Regions from separate parts of the Mesorhizobium sp. CA15 genome, predicted to be linked through region 1. Evidence: riboswitches for the same ligand, from Rfam matches in the RefSeq annotation. Region 1 holds a riboswitch; the other holds the start of a gene.
What was found. Region 1 has a riboswitch for S-adenosylmethionine ahead of LB515_RS27255 (O-succinylhomoserine sulfhydrylase). Riboswitches for the same ligand answer to the same signal wherever they lie in the genome.
Positions count from the first base shown of each region.

Region 2: linked by a shared signal. The riboswitch ahead of metX (homoserine O-acetyltransferase MetX) and the one ahead of LB515_RS27255 (O-succinylhomoserine sulfhydrylase) in region 1 are both predicted to bind S-adenosylmethionine.

Region 1 is NZ_JAIUHQ010000030.1:6-8,101, reverse strand. Features, by position in the region: gene LB515_RS27280 (aspartate aminotransferase family protein) at 1-1,158, shown strand, start outside; gene argF (ornithine carbamoyltransferase) at 1,175-2,086, shown strand; gene LB515_RS27270 (Hsp33 family molecular chaperone) at 2,211-3,239, shown strand; gene apaG (Co2+/Mg2+ efflux protein ApaG) at 3,441-3,833, opposite strand; gene LB515_RS27260 (ceramide glucosyltransferase) at 4,177-5,322, shown strand; gene LB515_RS27255 (O-succinylhomoserine sulfhydrylase) at 5,404-6,594, opposite strand; SAM riboswitch at 6,651-6,728, opposite strand; gene LB515_RS27250 (2'-deoxycytidine 5'-triphosphate deaminase) at 6,845-7,939, shown strand.
Region 2 is NZ_JAIUHQ010000008.1:127,338-135,433, forward strand. Features, by position in the region: gene LB515_RS15760 (glycosyltransferase) at 1-340, opposite strand, end outside; gene metW (methionine biosynthesis protein MetW) at 696-1,310, opposite strand; gene metX (homoserine O-acetyltransferase MetX) at 1,390-2,559, opposite strand; SAM riboswitch at 2,656-2,733, opposite strand; gene hisC (histidinol-phosphate transaminase) at 2,880-3,983, shown strand; gene LB515_RS15780 (prephenate/arogenate dehydrogenase family protein) at 3,990-4,925, shown strand; gene LB515_RS15785 (sugar kinase) at 5,263-6,195, opposite strand; gene LB515_RS15790 (DUF2125 domain-containing protein) at 6,203-7,201, opposite strand; gene LB515_RS15795 (gamma-glutamylcyclotransferase) at 7,320-7,841, shown strand; gene LB515_RS15800 (aldo/keto reductase) at 8,054-8,096, shown strand, end outside.

The DNA.
Region 1 (8,096 bases):
CTGGCTTTCGACCGCGGGGAGGGGACCTGGCTGGTCACCGACAAGGGCGAGCGATATCTCGACTTCGCCGGCGGCATCGCGGTGAATTCGCTGGGCCACGGCCATCCGCATCTGGTCGCGGCGCTCACCGAGCAGGCCGCCAAGCTGTGGCACGTCTCCAACCTCTATGAGATCCCGGAACAGCGCCGGCTGGGCGAGCGGCTGACTGAGGCGACCTTTGCAGACAAGGTGTTCTTCACCAATTCCGGTGCCGAGGCACTGGAATGCGCCATCAAGACGGCCAGGCGCTATCAATTCGTCAAGGGCCATCCCGAGCGCTTCCGCATCATCACCTTCGAGGGTGCCTTTCACGGCCGCACGCTGGCGACGATCGCCGCCGGCGGCCAATACAAATACCTCGAAGGCTTCGGCCCGAAGGTCGAGGGATTCGACCAGGTCGCTTTCGACGACATCGACGCCGCTGAAAAGGCGATCACGCCGGAAACCGCGGCGATCCTGATCGAGCCGGTGCAAGGCGAGGGCGGCATACGCCCGGTGCCGACGCAATCGCTGAAGCGGCTGCGGCAACTCTGCGACAAGCACGGCCTGCTTTTGATCTTCGACGAGGTCCAGTGCGGCATTGGCCGCACCGGCAAGCTGTTCGCGCATGAATGGTCAGGCGTCACGCCCGATCTGATGGCGATCGCCAAGGGCATCGGCGGCGGCTTTCCGATGGGTGCCTGCCTTGCCACCGACGAGGCGGCGACCGGCATGACGGCCGGCGTGCACGGCACCACCTTCGGCGGCAATCCGCTGGCGATGGCCGTCGGCAACGCCGTGCTCGACGTGGTGCTGGCCGACGGCTTCCTCGAGGACGTGCAGCGCAAGGCGCTGCTTCTGAAGCAGGGCCTTGCGGCGGTGGCCGATGAATTCCCCGACGTCATCGAGGGCATCAGGGGAACCGGCCTTATGCTCGGCCTGAAATGCGCCATGCCCAACGCCAAGGTGAACATGGCGCTGCGCGACCAGCACCTGCTTGCCGTGCCGGCGGGCGACAACGTCATCCGCCTCCTGCCGCCGCTCACCGTCACCGACGAGGAGATCGGCGTGGCGCTGGAGCGCATTCGCGGCGGCGCCAAGCGCCTGACCGACGCGATTGCCGCCGAAGCCGCCAAATAATTTCTGGAACCTGCCGATGAGTGTTCGCCACTTCACCGATCTGTCCGCCGTTTCCGCGGGCGACCTGCGCATCATGCTGGACGACGCGGTGGCGCGAAAGACCAGGCTCAAGGCAGGTGAGCGTTCAAAACCGCTCGATGGCAAGGTGCTGGCCATGATCTTCGACAAGCCGTCGACGCGCACTCGCGTGTCCTTCGATGTCGGCATGCGCCAGCTCGGCGGCGAGACTATCATGTTGACCGGCACCGAGATGCAGCTCGGCCGTTCGGAGACAATCGCCGACACGGCGAAAGTGCTGTCGCGCTATGTCGACGCCATCATGATCCGCACCACCTCGCACGACCGGCTGCTGGAGCTCACCGAGAACGCCACCGTTCCGGTCATCAACGGGCTGACCGACGACACGCATCCCTGCCAGCTCATGGCCGACATCATGACCTTTGAGGAGCATCGCGGCCCGGTGTCCGGCAAGACCTTCGCCTGGACCGGCGACGGCAACAATGTGCTGCATTCGCTCCTGGAGGCCTCGGCGCGGTTTAGCTTCAACCTCAATATCGCGGTGCCGGAAGGCAGCGAGCCTTTCGAGAAATATGTCGACTGGTCGAAAGCCAATGGCGGTAAGGTCCGGTTTTCCAGGTCCGCCGAGGAAGCCGTCGACCAGGCCGACTGCGTCGTCACCGATAGCTGGGTCTCCATGGGCCAGGAGCATCGCGCCCGCGGCCACAACGTCTTCCTGCCCTATCAGGTCAATGCGGCGCTGATGGCAAAAGCCAAGCCCGATGCATTGTTCATGCACTGCCTACCGGCGCATCGCGGCGAGGAGGTCACCGACGAGGTGATCGACGGGCCGCATTCGGTGGTCTTCGACGAGGCCGAGAACCGGCTGCACGCCCAGAAGGCGGTGCTGGCCTGGTGTCTGGGCGCGTGAGAAGGGCTGGACCTGACCGCTTCCGGCCCGATCGGGCTCAACTTGATCTGGGGACATGTGATGCCTATTTGCGGGCCATCACGTAAATTGAACGCGCTTCGACGCATGCGGCTCACCGGGCGGCATGGCTGCGCCCCGGAGTATTGTCATGTTGGAAACCCAGACCTTGGCTGAGCATAAACCCCAACTCGGTGAATTCGGCTTCGCCGGCGACGATCATGTCGTGCCTTATGAGGTCGCGCCGCTCGATGTGCGCGGCCGCACCGTGCAGCTCGGGCCGATGCTCGATGCTATTCTGAGCCGCCACGATTACCCTGAGCCGGTCGCCCGCCTGCTGGCGGAAGCCTGCGTGCTCACCGTGCTGCTCGGCACTTCGCTGAAGTTCGAAGGCAAGTTCATCCTGCAGACCCGCACCGACGGTCCGGTCGACATGCTGGTGGCCGATTTCACCACGCCGCATGCGCTGCGCGCCTATGCGCGCTTCGATGCCGACCGGCTGCAGGCGCTGACCGCCGCCGGCGAGACCTCGCAGCAGACGCTGCTCGGCGACGGCGTCCTGGCCTTGACCATCGACCAGGGCGCGCATACGCAGCGCTACCAGGGCATCGTCCAGCTCGACGGCACCTCGCTCGAGGATGCCGCGCGCACCTATTTCCGGCAGTCGGAGCAGATCCCGACCGATATCAAGATGTCGGTCGCCAAGCTGGTCACGCCCGGCCCGGCCGGCGCGCGCGAGCAGTGGCGCGCCGGCGGTATCCTGGCGCAATTCCTGCCGCAGTCGCCGGAACGCATGCGCGTTCCCGATATTTCCGGCGGCGACGGCGATCCGCGTGACGTTGCGGACCAGCCGGCCGACAATTCCTGGCAGGAGTTGCTGGCGCTGCTCGGCACGATCGAGCCGACCGAGTTGATCGACCCGACGGTGGGCGCCGAGCGGTTGCTCTACCGGCTGTTCCACGAACACGGCGTGCGCGTTTTCCGCGGCGTCCCTGTCGCCGACCAGTGCTCCTGCTCGCGCGACAAGATCCGCGGCATTCTCGAAGGCTTTTCGGCTGAGGAGATCAAGGAATCGACCGAGGAGGGCGGCATCCATGTCGCCTGCGAGTTCTGCTCGACCCAATACGACTTCGACCCGGCTGAATTCGCGAAGTGATCTCTCTTCCTTCTCCCCGTTCCACGGGGAGAAGGTGCCCGAAGGGCGGATGAGGGCGGCGCCAACGTTGGCGATCATAGCGACACGCTGGCGACGCGGTCGTCCGCCTCAAGGAAAATCTCAGAAGGCCGGCGCCGCCCGTCATTGCCCTGCCGGGCATTTCTCCCCGTGAAACGGGGAGAAAGAGGCTGTCGCCGACGTCTAATTCACCGTGCGCCTTGTCCCTGGCATGTCGAGCGAGAAAGCCGGAATGGCGATATCGAACGTCTCGCCGCGGCCGTTGCGCATCGTGTAGTGGCCGACCATGATGCCTGACGGCGTCGAGAGCGGGCAGCCCGAGGTGTACTGGTAACTGTCGCCGGGATTGAGTTCCGGCTGGTCGCCGACGACGCCGGCGCCGCGCACCTCCTCGACCCGGCCCTGACCGTCGGTGATGTGCCAGTAGCGCGACACAAGCTGCACGAACTCGTCGGAGCGGTTGTCGATCGTCACCTGATAGCCCCAGACATAGCGGTTCTCGGACGGATCGGAGCGGTCCTCCAGATAGAAGGGCCTGACCAGCACTTCGATGTTGCGCGTCACTGCGCGATACATGGGCCACTCCGGTTGCCGCCGCGGAAAATATGTCACGCTCCGCTCTTGATAAACGCAGCGCCGACCATCCTGCCAGCCTTGTAAGTGCAGGTGCCGAAAAACAATGTCATTTAGGTGACACATGACAATGTTGGTGTGCACAAACCGTGCCGGGCGACTCGGGCGCTCTGTAACAGTTGAAACGGCCGCGTGCGGCCTAAAGCAATTCCAGGAAAGCGCGAGCGGTTAGGCTCGGCGCCTTCGCCGTAGCCTTCCGTCCGGAATTGCGTGAAAACAAGGAGATGGAGTGGGTCGCCGTTTGCGTGAAACGGTGAAACTCTCTATCGGGGGTGACCAGATCTCGATGGAACTGACTATCGCAGCCGGCCTGGCTTCGTCAGCGCTTCTTTCCTTCAATCTCGCCAGCATCCTGCTCGCCTCGTCGCGGCTGAAGCGGCGGCATGTCATCGCGCCGCCCTCCAGCGCGCGGCCGCCGGTCTCCATCATCGTGCCGTCGCGTGGCGTCGAGCCGTTCACGCCGGAGACCTTGCAGCGCGCCTTCTCGCTCGATTGGCCGCGCTACGAGCTGATCTTCTGCGTCGCGCATGCCGAAGACCCGGTGGTCAAGCTGATCGATGCGGCGATCGCGCGCCACCCCAAAATTCCTGCGCGGCTGCTGATCGGCGACGATCGCGTCAGCGCCAATCCCAAGCTCAACAACTGCGTCAAGGGCTGGCAGGCGGCGAGACACGATTGGGTGATCCTCGCCGATTCCAACGTGCTGATGCCGAGAGACTATGTCCAGCACCTGATGGCGGCATGGCGGCCGGATACCGGCCTCGTCTGCTCGACGCCGATCGGCTCGCGGCCGGACGGGTTTTGGGCCGAAGTCGAATGCGCCTTCCTCAACACGCTGCAGGCGCGCTGGCAGTATGCCGGCGAGGCGCTTGGCCTTGGCTTCGCCCAGGGCAAGAGCATGCTGTGGAACAAGCCGATGCTCGATGCCAATGGCGGTATTCAGGCCTTGGCCGCCGAAGTCGCCGAGGACGCGGCGGCCACCAAGCTGGTCAACGGCTTGGGGCTCAATGTCAACCTCGTCGCCTCGCCATTCGAGCAGCCGCTCGGCCAGCGCAGGCTCGCCGAGGTCTGGTCGCGCCAGACGCGCTGGGCGCGGCTGCGGCGGGTTACCTTTCCGCTGTTCTTCGCGCCGGAGATCCTGACTGGCGCTGCGGTGCCGCTGCTGCTGGCGCTGATTGCGGCGGCAAGCGCCGGCGTCAGCCTGCCCACGACGGCCTTGGGCGTGCTGGCGATCGCCTACCTGCCGGAATGGCTGCTGGCCTTTGCGAAGGGCTGGTACCTGTCGCCGCGCAGCATAACCGCGATGATCGTGCGCGATGCCCTGCTGCCGGCCATCTGGGCGCGCGCCTGGTTCGGCGGCGCCGTCGAATGGCGCGGCAACGCCATGACCATCCGCACCAAGGCGATGACCGAGCTGGAGGAGCTCGCCTAGAGCAATTCCAGGAAAAGTGTGAAACGGTTTCCGTCCGGAATTGCGGCTCTGGAAGGCTCGGGCCGCGGCGTTCTCAGCCTTCTATTTTGCCGCCTTCAGGGCCTGTTCCACGTCTTCCAGCAGATCGTCGCTGTCCTCCAGGCCAACGGAGAGCCTCAGCGTGCCTGGCCCGATGCCGAGCTCGGCGCGGGCCTCGTCGCTCAGGTTCTTGTGCGTCGTCGTCGCCGGATGGGTGATCAGGCTCTTGGCGTCACCGAGATTGTTGGAGATCAGCACGATGTCGAGCGCGTTCTGGAAGGCAAAGGCCGCCTGCTTGCCGCCCTTGACGTCGAGGCAGATCAGCGTCGAGCCTCCCGACATCTGCTTCTTGACGATATCCGCTTGCGGATGATCGGCGCGGCCCGGATAGATGACACGGGCGATCTCCGGCCGCTCGGCCAGGAAATCGGCGATCTTGCCGGCGCTCTCGGTCTGCTGGCGCACACGCAGCGGCAGCGTCTCCAGGCCTTTGAGCAGCGTCCAGGCGTTGAAGGGCGACAGGCTGGGACCGGTGTGCCGGAAATAGTCGTGCAGGTTCTCGTCGATCCACTTCTTGTCCGACAGGATGACGCCGCCGAGGCAGCGGCCCTGGCCGTCTATGTGCTTGGTCGCCGAATAGACGACGATATGGGCGCCGAGCAGCAAGGGCTTCTGCTGCAGCGGCGTGGCGAAGACATTGTCGACGATCAAGCGCGCGCCGATCGAATTGGCGAGCCTGGCGACGGCGGCGATATCGACCACCTCCAGCGTCGGGTTGGTCGGGCTTTCCAGGAAGAACAGCTTGGTGTTCGGCCTTATCGCCTTTTCCCAATTGGCGATGTCGGTGCCGTCGACCAGCGTCGCCTCGATGCCGTAGCGCGGCGCCAGCGTCTCGACCACCCAGCGGCAGGAGCCGAACAGGGCGCGCGCCGCGACGATATGATCTCCGGCCTTGGCGCTGCAGAGCAGCGCGGCGGTTACTGCGGCCATGCCGGAAGCGGTGGCGCGGGCATCCTCGGCGCCTTCGAGCGCGCACATGCGCTTTTCGAACATGTCGACGGTCGGGTTGGCGTAGCGCGAATAGATGAAGCCCGGCTCCTCGCCCTTGAAGCGGGCTTCCGCCGCTTGCGCCGTCTCGTAGACATAGCCTTGGGTGAGATACATCGCCTCGGATGTCTCGCCGAAACCGGAACGCAACGTTCCGCCATGCACGAGTGCTGTCTGAGGTTTCCAGTTGCGCTTCTTGGTGCTCATAGCCCTGCTTTCAGACACAAAAAAACCGGCCGCGAAGTCGCAACCGGTCCATATAGCCTTGCGGCTCGACGGTCCTTTAGCGACTTATTTAACGTGGCTGCAAGCCGACCGGCCAAATCACCACGGGATAACGACCCTTTAGACCCGCGCCGCGCTTGCGTCAATTGCCGGCTTCATTAAGAGGTTTGTACCAGCCGGGCGGCAAGAGCCCGCTTAGATCCTCGCCCGGCCTTGTGAACGGAGCCAGCCTTTGCGGCAAACAGGCATTCTTCCGGATCAGGACATCGCAGCGCTGTTCGAGGCGAAGGCGCTGAAGTCGCCGCGCGCGCTGGACGCCGACCAGATCCAGCCGGCCAGCCTCGATCTAAGGCTCGGCGACAAGGCGTTTCGCGTGCGTGCCTCGTTCCTGCCGGGTCCAGATCATCGGGTCGTCGACAAGCTCGAGCGGCTGAAGCTGCACGAGATCAGCCTTGCAGAGGGCGCGGTGCTGGAAACCGGCTGCGTCTATATCGTGCCGCTGCTCGAGAGCCTGACGCTGCCGGCGAACGTATCCGCCTCGGCCAATCCGAAGAGCTCGACCGGCCGTCTCGACATATTCACGCGCGTCATGACCGATCGCGGCCATGAGTTCGACAAGATTGCCGCCGGCTACCGCGGGCCGCTCTATCTCGAGGTCAGCCCGCGCACCTTCCCGATCGTCGTGCGCGCCGGCTCGCGGCTGTCGCAGATCCGCTTCCGCACCGGCAACGCGGTGCTCTCGGAGAATGAGCTGCGCGACCTTCACCGCGCCGAGATGCTGGTCGCCACCGAGCCGCCCAATATTTCAGGCGGCGGCATCGCGCTCTCCATCGATCTCGACGGCGACAAGGACGGCCTTGTCGGCTACCGCGGCAAGCACCACACCGGACTGGTCGACGTCGACAAGCGCGCCGCCCAGGATGTCGTCGATTTCTGGGAGCCGATCTACAAGAGCGGCGCCGGCGAACTGGTGCTCGATCCGGACGAATTCTATATCTTGGTCAGCCGAGAAGCCGTGCACGTGCCGCCGCTCTATGCCGCCGAGATGACACCCTTCGATCCGCTGGTCGGCGAGTTCCGCGTCCACTATGCCGGCTTCTTCGATCCGGGCTTCGGCCACTCCGCCGCCGGCGGCAGCGGCAGCCGCGCGGTGCTTGAAGTGCGCAGCCACGAGGTGCCTTTTATCCTCGACCACGGCCAGATCGTCGGCCGTCTCGTCTACGAACATATGCTGAAACGCCCGCAGGCGCTTTACGGCACCGAACTCGGCTCGAACTATCAGGCGCAGGGCTTGAAGCTCTCCAAGCATTTTCGGGCAGCGCGGTGAGGTCCAAGTGGGGAGATGTCCGGAAGGGGACGCGCCGTCCCATCTGTTCTTCGGGCGGAGCAAGGAGCGAAGCGACGCGCGCAGACCCTAGAATCCTGTGTGTTGGTTCTGGTGTATGGTTGAAGTGGGAAGGAGACCGAATGAATCCTGGTCGTCC
Region 2 (8,096 bases), on a different contig from region 1:
GAACTGTATCGGAATCGAGAAAAACAAGGACGCTCCCTTCGCACGAGGGAATGCCGTTGTTCTTGAGGTCGTAATATCTGCCGCCAGGGAACGCCGCGAAGGCCAGATAGGCAACCTGCTCCAGTTGTGGCGCTTCAGCTCCGATGCTGCTTCGCAGTGAGACTGCGTCAGTTTCGAGGCCGCCGTGCGAGATTATGACCTTCGGCTTCGGATATCCGGTAGCGGAAGCCTGGGCGATCTCGCGCGCCAAGGCCTTCAGCCCAAGGCCAATCTCGTCCCAGTCGATGGATTTGGCATTCTCCATCTCCAAGACGATAGAATAGGTGGGATGTTCAGCCATCGCGGCACAACCGGTTGATCAACCCTGTGGCTATAGTCCTAACAGCATGCTGTCAAACGATCGGGATGCAATTATGCGCTGCGAATTTGTCAGATGAGCTATCTTATCGGCAAGTTGTGCGAACTCACTCGCAAAGAGCTTGATTGCATAGACGCCGGTAGAGGACCGCCCCTGTGTCAGCGCACGCAGTAGCTGGGCGCGGGAATCTCGCGAATAATCCGGCAGCTCCAGCAGACGTCGCCCGCCGAACCATTCCAGCGGATGGCCTAGCCCGGCGGAAACCATCAAACCTGCAAGATGATTGCTACCGCTGCGCGACGATGTGCCGGCGATCGACGAAAGAAACGCATTTCCGTCATCGCCTCAGCAAAAACACCGCCTGCTGACCAAAAAAATTCCAGAACCACCAGGGCATCGACAGGCCGATCTTCTGGCCGTTGGCGTCGAGCGCGGTTGCCTTCTCGACGGTCGCGCCGAGCTCCTCGCACAGGTTGACGAAGTCGCGGATGGTGCAGAAATGGATGTTGGGCGTGTCGTACCAGGAGTAGGGCAGGTCCTTGGTGACCGGCATCCTGCCCTTGACCAACAGCGAGAAGCGCACGCGCCAGTGGCCGAAATTGGGGAAGGAGACAATGGCGCGGTTGCCGATACGAAGCAGCTCGTCGAGCACCAGCTTCGGGTTCCGGGTCGCCTGCAGGGTCTGTGAGAGCACGACGAAGTCGAAGCCCTTGTCGGGATAGAATTCGAGGTCCTTGTCGGCATCGCCCTGGACGACGGAAAGGCCGCGCGCCACGCATTCGTTGACGCCGCGCTGCGACAGTTCCAGCCCGCGGCCGTCGACCTGCTTGGTCTCCTGCAGGAGTTCCAGAAGCAGTCCGTCGCCCGAGCCGACATCGAGGACGCGCGAATTGGCCGGGATGAGATCAGTGACGACCTCGAGGTCGACACGCTGGGCGCGATTGACGCTCATGGCTTCGCCTCCTGCATAGCGCATGATCCCGGTCCGAAAAGTCGGCGACTTTTTGCGTTCGCTGACCTTCGGTTCGGGGTCATAGGCTTAGCCCCCTGGCGCGGGCGGCGGAGGCGATGAAGCCGTTGATGGCCGCGAACAGTTCCGGCTCGTCGAGCAGGAAGGCGTCGTGGCCGCGATCGGTTTCGATCTCGACGAAGGAGACGGAAGCGCCCGCCGCGTTCAAGGCATGCACGATCGATCGGCTCTCCTCGGTCGGGAACAGCCAGTCGCTGGTGAAGGAAACCAGGCAAAAACGCGTCTTGGTACCGGCGAAGGCGTCGGCGAGGCGCCCGCCGTGATCGGCGGCAAGATCGAAATAGTCCATCGCGCGGGTCAGATAGAGGTAGGAATTGGCGTCGAAGCGGTCGACGAAGGTCATGCCCTGATGGCGCAGATAGCTCTCGATCTGGAAATCGGCGTCGAAGCCGAAGGTCAGCGCCTCGCGGTCCTGCAAATTGCGGCCGAACTTGCGGTGGAGCGCGGCTTCCGAAAGGTAGGTGATATGAGCGGCCATGCGCGCGACGGCGAGCCCTTTTTCCGGCCGCTTGCCGAAATCGAGATATTTGCCGCCATGCCAGTCGGGATCGGCCATGACGGCCTGTCGGCCGACTTCATGGAAGGCGATGTTCTGCGAGGAATGGCGGGCGCCGGTGGCGATGGGCAGGACGCAGAACACGCGCTCCGAATGGCTCGCCGCCCATTCCAGAACCTGCATGCCGCCCATCGAGCCGCCAAGGACGCAAAACAGCTTCTCGATGCCGAAATGATCGACCAGCATCGTCTGCGCGCGCACCATGTCGCGGATGGTGATGATCGGCAGGTCGAGCCCGTAGGGCTTGCCGGTCGCCGGGTTGGTCGAGGCCGGGCCGGTCGAGCCGAGGCAGCCGCCGACGACGTTGGAGCAGATGACGAAGAAACGGTTGGTGTCGATGATCCTGCCGGGGCCGATCAGAACCTCCCACCAGCCCGGCTTGCCGGTCACCGGATTGGTGTTGGCGACGTGCTGGTCGCCGGTCAGCGCATGGCAGACGAGGATGGCATTGGAACGCGCGTCGTTGAGCGTGCCATAGGTCTGGTAGGCAATCTGGAAGGGCGAGAGCAGCGTTCCGGCGTCGAGCTTCAGCGGCTTGTCCGGGCCGAACCGCAGCACCGGGCTCGACGGATGGTCGGCCTCGTCGTTGGTTCTTGCAGCACGCTGAGCGGCCATGTCCGTCCTCATCCTGTCCCGCATCGGTCTCGTCCCGACGCGGTGTCCGGCCGGCAGCGGACAATAAAAAACCGGCATTGCCGTCGCAAAGCCGGTTACAGGTTGCAAACGGCCCTTTAGCGAGTTGTTTAACGTGGCTGCAAGCCGACCGGCCAAATCACCACGGGAGTCTGGCAATCCTTCTAGGACCAGCGCCGCGCTTCGTCAACGGGTGGCCTCCTCGCGACCGGATGCGGGTGCCAGCCGGCGGCACTCGACATTCCAGCCCGTGGCCTGTATTTCCGCTGCGGCCTTGAAGGCCTTCTCGACGGATTTGTGACATGAAGCAGGATCAGCCCCGTCCGACGCCCCGCGCGGGCATCATGGACATCGAGGCCTATGTGCCGGGAAAAAGCACCGCGCCGGCCGGCGTGACGAAGGTCTATAAGCTGTCGGCGAACGAAAACCCGCTCGGGCCCTCGCCGAAGGCGATCGAGGCCGCGCGCGAAGTGGCGGCGAAGCTCGATGTCTATCCCGATGGCACCGCCCGCCGGCTGCGCGAGGCGATCGCCGAGGTGCATGGGCTGAATCCGGCCAACATCATCTGCTCCAACGGCTCCGACGAGATCCTGGGGCTGCTGGCGCAGACCTATCTCGCGCCGGGCGACGAGGCCGTGTTCACCGAGCACGCCTTCATGGTCTACAAAATCTATATCCAGGCGGCGGGCGCCAAGCCGGTGGCGGTGAAGGAGACCGAGGAGCGCGCCGACATCGACGCGATTTTGGCCGCGGTGACGCCGGCGACGCGGATCGTGTTCCTCGCCAATCCCAACAATCCGACGGGCACCTATGTGCCGTTCCAGGAAGTGCGCCGGCTGCACGCTGCATTGCCGAAGAACGTGCTCCTGGTGCTCGACGCGGCCTATGCCGAATATGTGCGGCGCAACGACTACGAGGCCGGCATCGAGCTCGCCGGCAGTTCCGAGAACGTGGTGATGACCCGCACCTTCTCCAAGCTCGGGCTCGGCGGCGCGCGTATCGGCTGGATGTACGGGCCGGCGCATATCGTCGATGCGATCAACCGCATTCGCGGCCCCTTCAACGTCAACGCTACAGCGATTGAGGCCGGCATCGCCGCGATCCGCGACCGCGCCCATATCGAGCGCAGCGTGGCGCATAACGAGAAATGGCTGGCCTGGCTCAGCGCCGAGCTGACCGGGCTCGGCCTGCGTGTCACGCCGAGCGTCGGCAATTTCGTGCTGATCCATTTCCCCGACGGCGAGAAACATTCGGCCGCGGCCGCGGACGATTATCTGAGCGCGCGCGGCTACATCCTTCGCCGCGTCACCGGCTACGGCTTCCCCAACGCGCTGCGCATGAGCGTCGGCACCGAGGAAGCCAATCGCGGCGTCATCGATGCGCTCACGACCTTCCTGAAAAGCTAGAACACCATGGCGTCACCGATGTTCGAGAAAATAGCGCTGGTCGGCATCGGCCTGATCGGCTCGTCGCTCGCCCGCGTCATCCGCCGCGAGGGCCTGGCGCGCCATATCGCCATAGCGACGCGCAGCGCTTCGACGCTCAAACGCGCCGAGGAGCTTGGCCTTGGCGATTCTTACAGCACCGACGCCAGCCAAGCGGTGCGTGACGCCGATCTCGTCATCGTCTCGGTTCCGGTCGGCTCGTCCGGCGAGGTTGCGGCCGAGATCGCGCCTGCGCTGAAGAAGGGCGCCATTCTCACCGATGTCGGCTCGACCAAAGCCTCCGTCATCGCGCAAATGCAGCCGCGTGTGCCCGAAGGCGTGCACTTCATCCCCGGACATCCGCTGGCCGGCACGGAAAAGTCCGGACCCGATGCCGGCTTTGCCGATCTATTCGAGAATCGCTGGTGCATCTTCACGCCGCTGCCGGGCACCGATCCCGCGGCGCTCGAGACGCTTTCAGAATTCTGGCGGCGCTGCGGCTCCAACATCGACACGATGGACCCGCAGCACCACGACATGACCTTGGCGATCGTGTCGCACCTGCCGCATATCATCGCCTACAACATCGTCGGCACGGCGGACGATCTGGAAGCGGTGACCAAGAGCGAAGTCATCAAATATTCCGCTTCCGGCTTCCGCGACTTCACCCGCCTTGCCGCCTCCGACCCGACCATGTGGCGCGACGTGTGCCTGCACAACAAGGACGCGATCCTGGAGATGCTGGCGCGTTTCTCGGAGGATCTGGCCTCGCTGCAGCGGGCGATCCGTTGGGGCGACGGCGAGAAGCTGTTCGACCTCTTCACCCGCACCCGCGCAATCCGCCGCTCGATCATCGAGGCCGGCCAGGATATCGATGTGCCGGATTTTGGTCGCCAGGCGGTCGAGCACCCGGCGAAGCCTTAGGCTTTTTCCTCGTTCTCTGGCGTGGATTGACCTGTCAGCGTGGGCAGGCGCATGCGCTGGAGATTGGCCGAAACGCCCATCGCGATCGTCATCCACGGGCGGAGCAAGGAGCGAAGCGACGCGCGCAGACCCGAGGATCATTCCGTGACTTCCGAGCGCTGTCGCGGTGCAGAATTCTGCTCCGCCGCATTCCATGGCTCAGGTCACGGGATGGATTCCAGGGTCTCCGCGACGCCGCTTCGCGGCTGCTCCGCCCTGGAATGACGAGGTTGAGCGGCTTACGCCAACCCCAGCGTTTGTGCCGATTTCGCAGAAATAGCCGAGATACTCTTGCGTTCTAGCCCTGGGCTGGCGGCCAGTGCGCCGCCATCATCGCCAGCGTTTCGGCCCGATCCGGCGCGCCGAGGCGGCCGCCGAAGCGCAGGCATTTGAGCGCCGCGGCGGCGCTGGCAAAGCGCAGGGCTTCCTCCATGGGCATGGCCTCGGCGAGGCCGACGGCGAAGGCGCCGTGGAAGACGTCGCCGGCGGCGAGCGTGTCGATCGCCTTGACCTTCGGCGCCTCGACATGGCGCACGCGCCGAGTCGCGCGGTCGTGCCACCAGGTGCCGGCCGCGCCGCCGGTCACCGCGACAAAGGCATCGGTGCGCGAGGCGAGGTCGGCGCAGGCGCTTTCTGGGTCGAGCGCGTGGCCGCAGACGATGCGCGCCGCCGGTTCGGAAGCGACGATGTGCGAGGCCAAGGGCAACAGCCGCTCCAGCACCTCGACTGGCGCCGTGTCGGCGTCGAGGATCGCCGGACGGCCGATCGATCTGGCCGCGTTTAAGGCAAGGGCAGCGGCGCCTGGCCAGCGGACATCCACCAGCACGGCGTCGAAGGCGGAGAGGTCGGCGAGCGGCAGCGCCTCGGGGTCGGCTTGCGCCTTTTTGTCATAGAAGGGGACGATGATGCGCTCGCCATGCGCATCCACCAGGATCGCGGCCAGCGCCGATCGCGCGCCGGCGACCCGGCGGATGAGGGTGCAGTCGACGCCTTCGGCCTCGATGTCGGCGATCAGCTGGTCGCCGACCGGATCGTCACCGGCGCTCGCCCACAGCGAGACTTCGGCGCCGAGGCGCCGCGCGGCGCAGGCCGCACTGGTCGCCATGCCGGAAGCGATCTGGACGCCGTCGCTGGCGATGAACTTGCCTTGATGCGCGGGCAGCGTTTCGACGCGAAGGATCGTGTCGAGAGTGAAGGCGCCGACGCTGAGCAGTCTGACCGGCTTCGCCATTGTCCCGTTATTCAAGCGGCTTGATCTTGCCGAGCGGGATGAAGCCCAGCGAGGCCTTGCCCTTGACGATCTTGAGTGGCAAGGACGGTTCCTTGCCAAGCATGGCAATGGCAGCAAAGCCCTGCTCGATTTCGCTTTTATGCTCGGGAACCGCGCCGGCAAGGATAGATGCCACCGCTTTCGGGTCCTTGAGCTTGATCGTCAGGTCCCCGTTGACCAGCCCTTCCGCATCCACGGAGACCGGTCCGGACACGATGATGCACGCCGTGCCCGACGACAGGTCGAGCTTAGCGATCTCGATCGACTGGCCGCGCAGGCTCTTCGGGGGCGCTGCCATCAGCGCCACGCCGTTCTTCAGCGTCACGTCGCCACTGCCGTCCAGCGCCGGCAGTGCGCGCCCGTCGATAGCATCCGCGTTGATCTCCAGGTCGCCGAAGCTGCCGACATAATTGATGTCCTGGCCGGCCGGCTGCAATTGGCCGGCCGCCTTGCCGGCGCTGAACAATTGCATCGGATCCGTGTCGTCCTGCGGGTCGGTCTGACCGTTCAGGCCTTCAGCCTGCACGGAAACGCTCCTTGGCAACGGCCACCACACTTTGACATTGGCCTGCAACCGGTCCCAGTCGATCCAGAGCGGCGGCATGCCGGGCGCCATCGTCCTCAACGGCCCGCGCAGGTCGGCGACCGGCGACAAGGGTTCGGCGATCCCGGCGACGGCGTTGAAGCTGCCGGTGGAGGCGGCGACCTTCCGGGCGTCGTCTTCATAGGCGATGTTGTCGCAGGAAACCGTGAAGCTCATCGGGTAGCCGCTGACGGCGAGGTTGGCGCAGCCGGCGGCGATGCCTTTGCTGCCCAGTCTCGCCACCGCCTGATCTGCCTCGGTCTTGAGCCTGTCGGCGAGATAGAACCAGCCGCCGCTATAGGCGGCGAACAGCACGACAAGGAGCGCGGCAAGCCAGAACAGCCGGCGGCGAAGTTTGGGCGATCGCTCGTCACTTGACGTCATGCTGCGGCTCTCGTTAACCCGGCGAGCGGGCATTTACCAATACGCAAACAAGCGGGGGCCAGAAGAAGCACCTCGGCGGTGCGGTGTCGTTCACTCGAATGCGATCAGGCTTGGCGATATGGGCGATTTTTGGGTTTTTGGCTATGGGTCGCTGATCTGGCGGCCCGGATTTGCCCATGTCGAGACGCGCCGCGCCCGGCTTTACGGCTATCGCCGCTCGCTTTGCGTCTATTCCTTCGTGCATCGCGGCACGCGCGCGCGGCCGGGCCTGGTGCTCGGCCTCGACCGGGGCGGCTCCTGCGTCGGCCTCGCCTACCGTGTTCCCGGCAATTTGCGCGACGAGGTGCTTTCCTATCTGCGCGAGCGCGAGCTGGTCACCAGCATCTATCTCGAACGCATTCTCGATGTCCGGCTGGATGGTGGAGGCGCGGTCGAGGCGGTCGCCTACACCGTCGACCGCCAGCATGAGCAGTATGCCGGCGCGCTCGACGCCGATCATGCGGCCAGGATCGTTCGCGGCGCGGTCGGCCAATCCGGGCGAAACGAGGACTATGTCTTGAGCACACTCGAGCACCTCGAGGCGCTCGGCATCCGCGATCACTGGCTGGAGGAAGTGGGCCGTCGGGTCGCGTCTTCGTGACGCGCATTTTCGGCGAAATAATTTCGCCTCCAATGCTCTATCTCTTTGTTTTTACGCAATTCCAGACGCAAAACCGCGACGCACTTTTGCTGGAATTGCTCTGGTCCGATCAAAAAACAAAACCATGCCTTTGACCTCGCCCGGCCGCGACCTAGCTTAGCGGCATCCCATCCTTGGGCGTCAGGCCCGTTCCAGCATCACGGAGATCAGTCTTGCAGAAACGTCGTCTCGGTCGCACCGACCTTTCCATCGCGC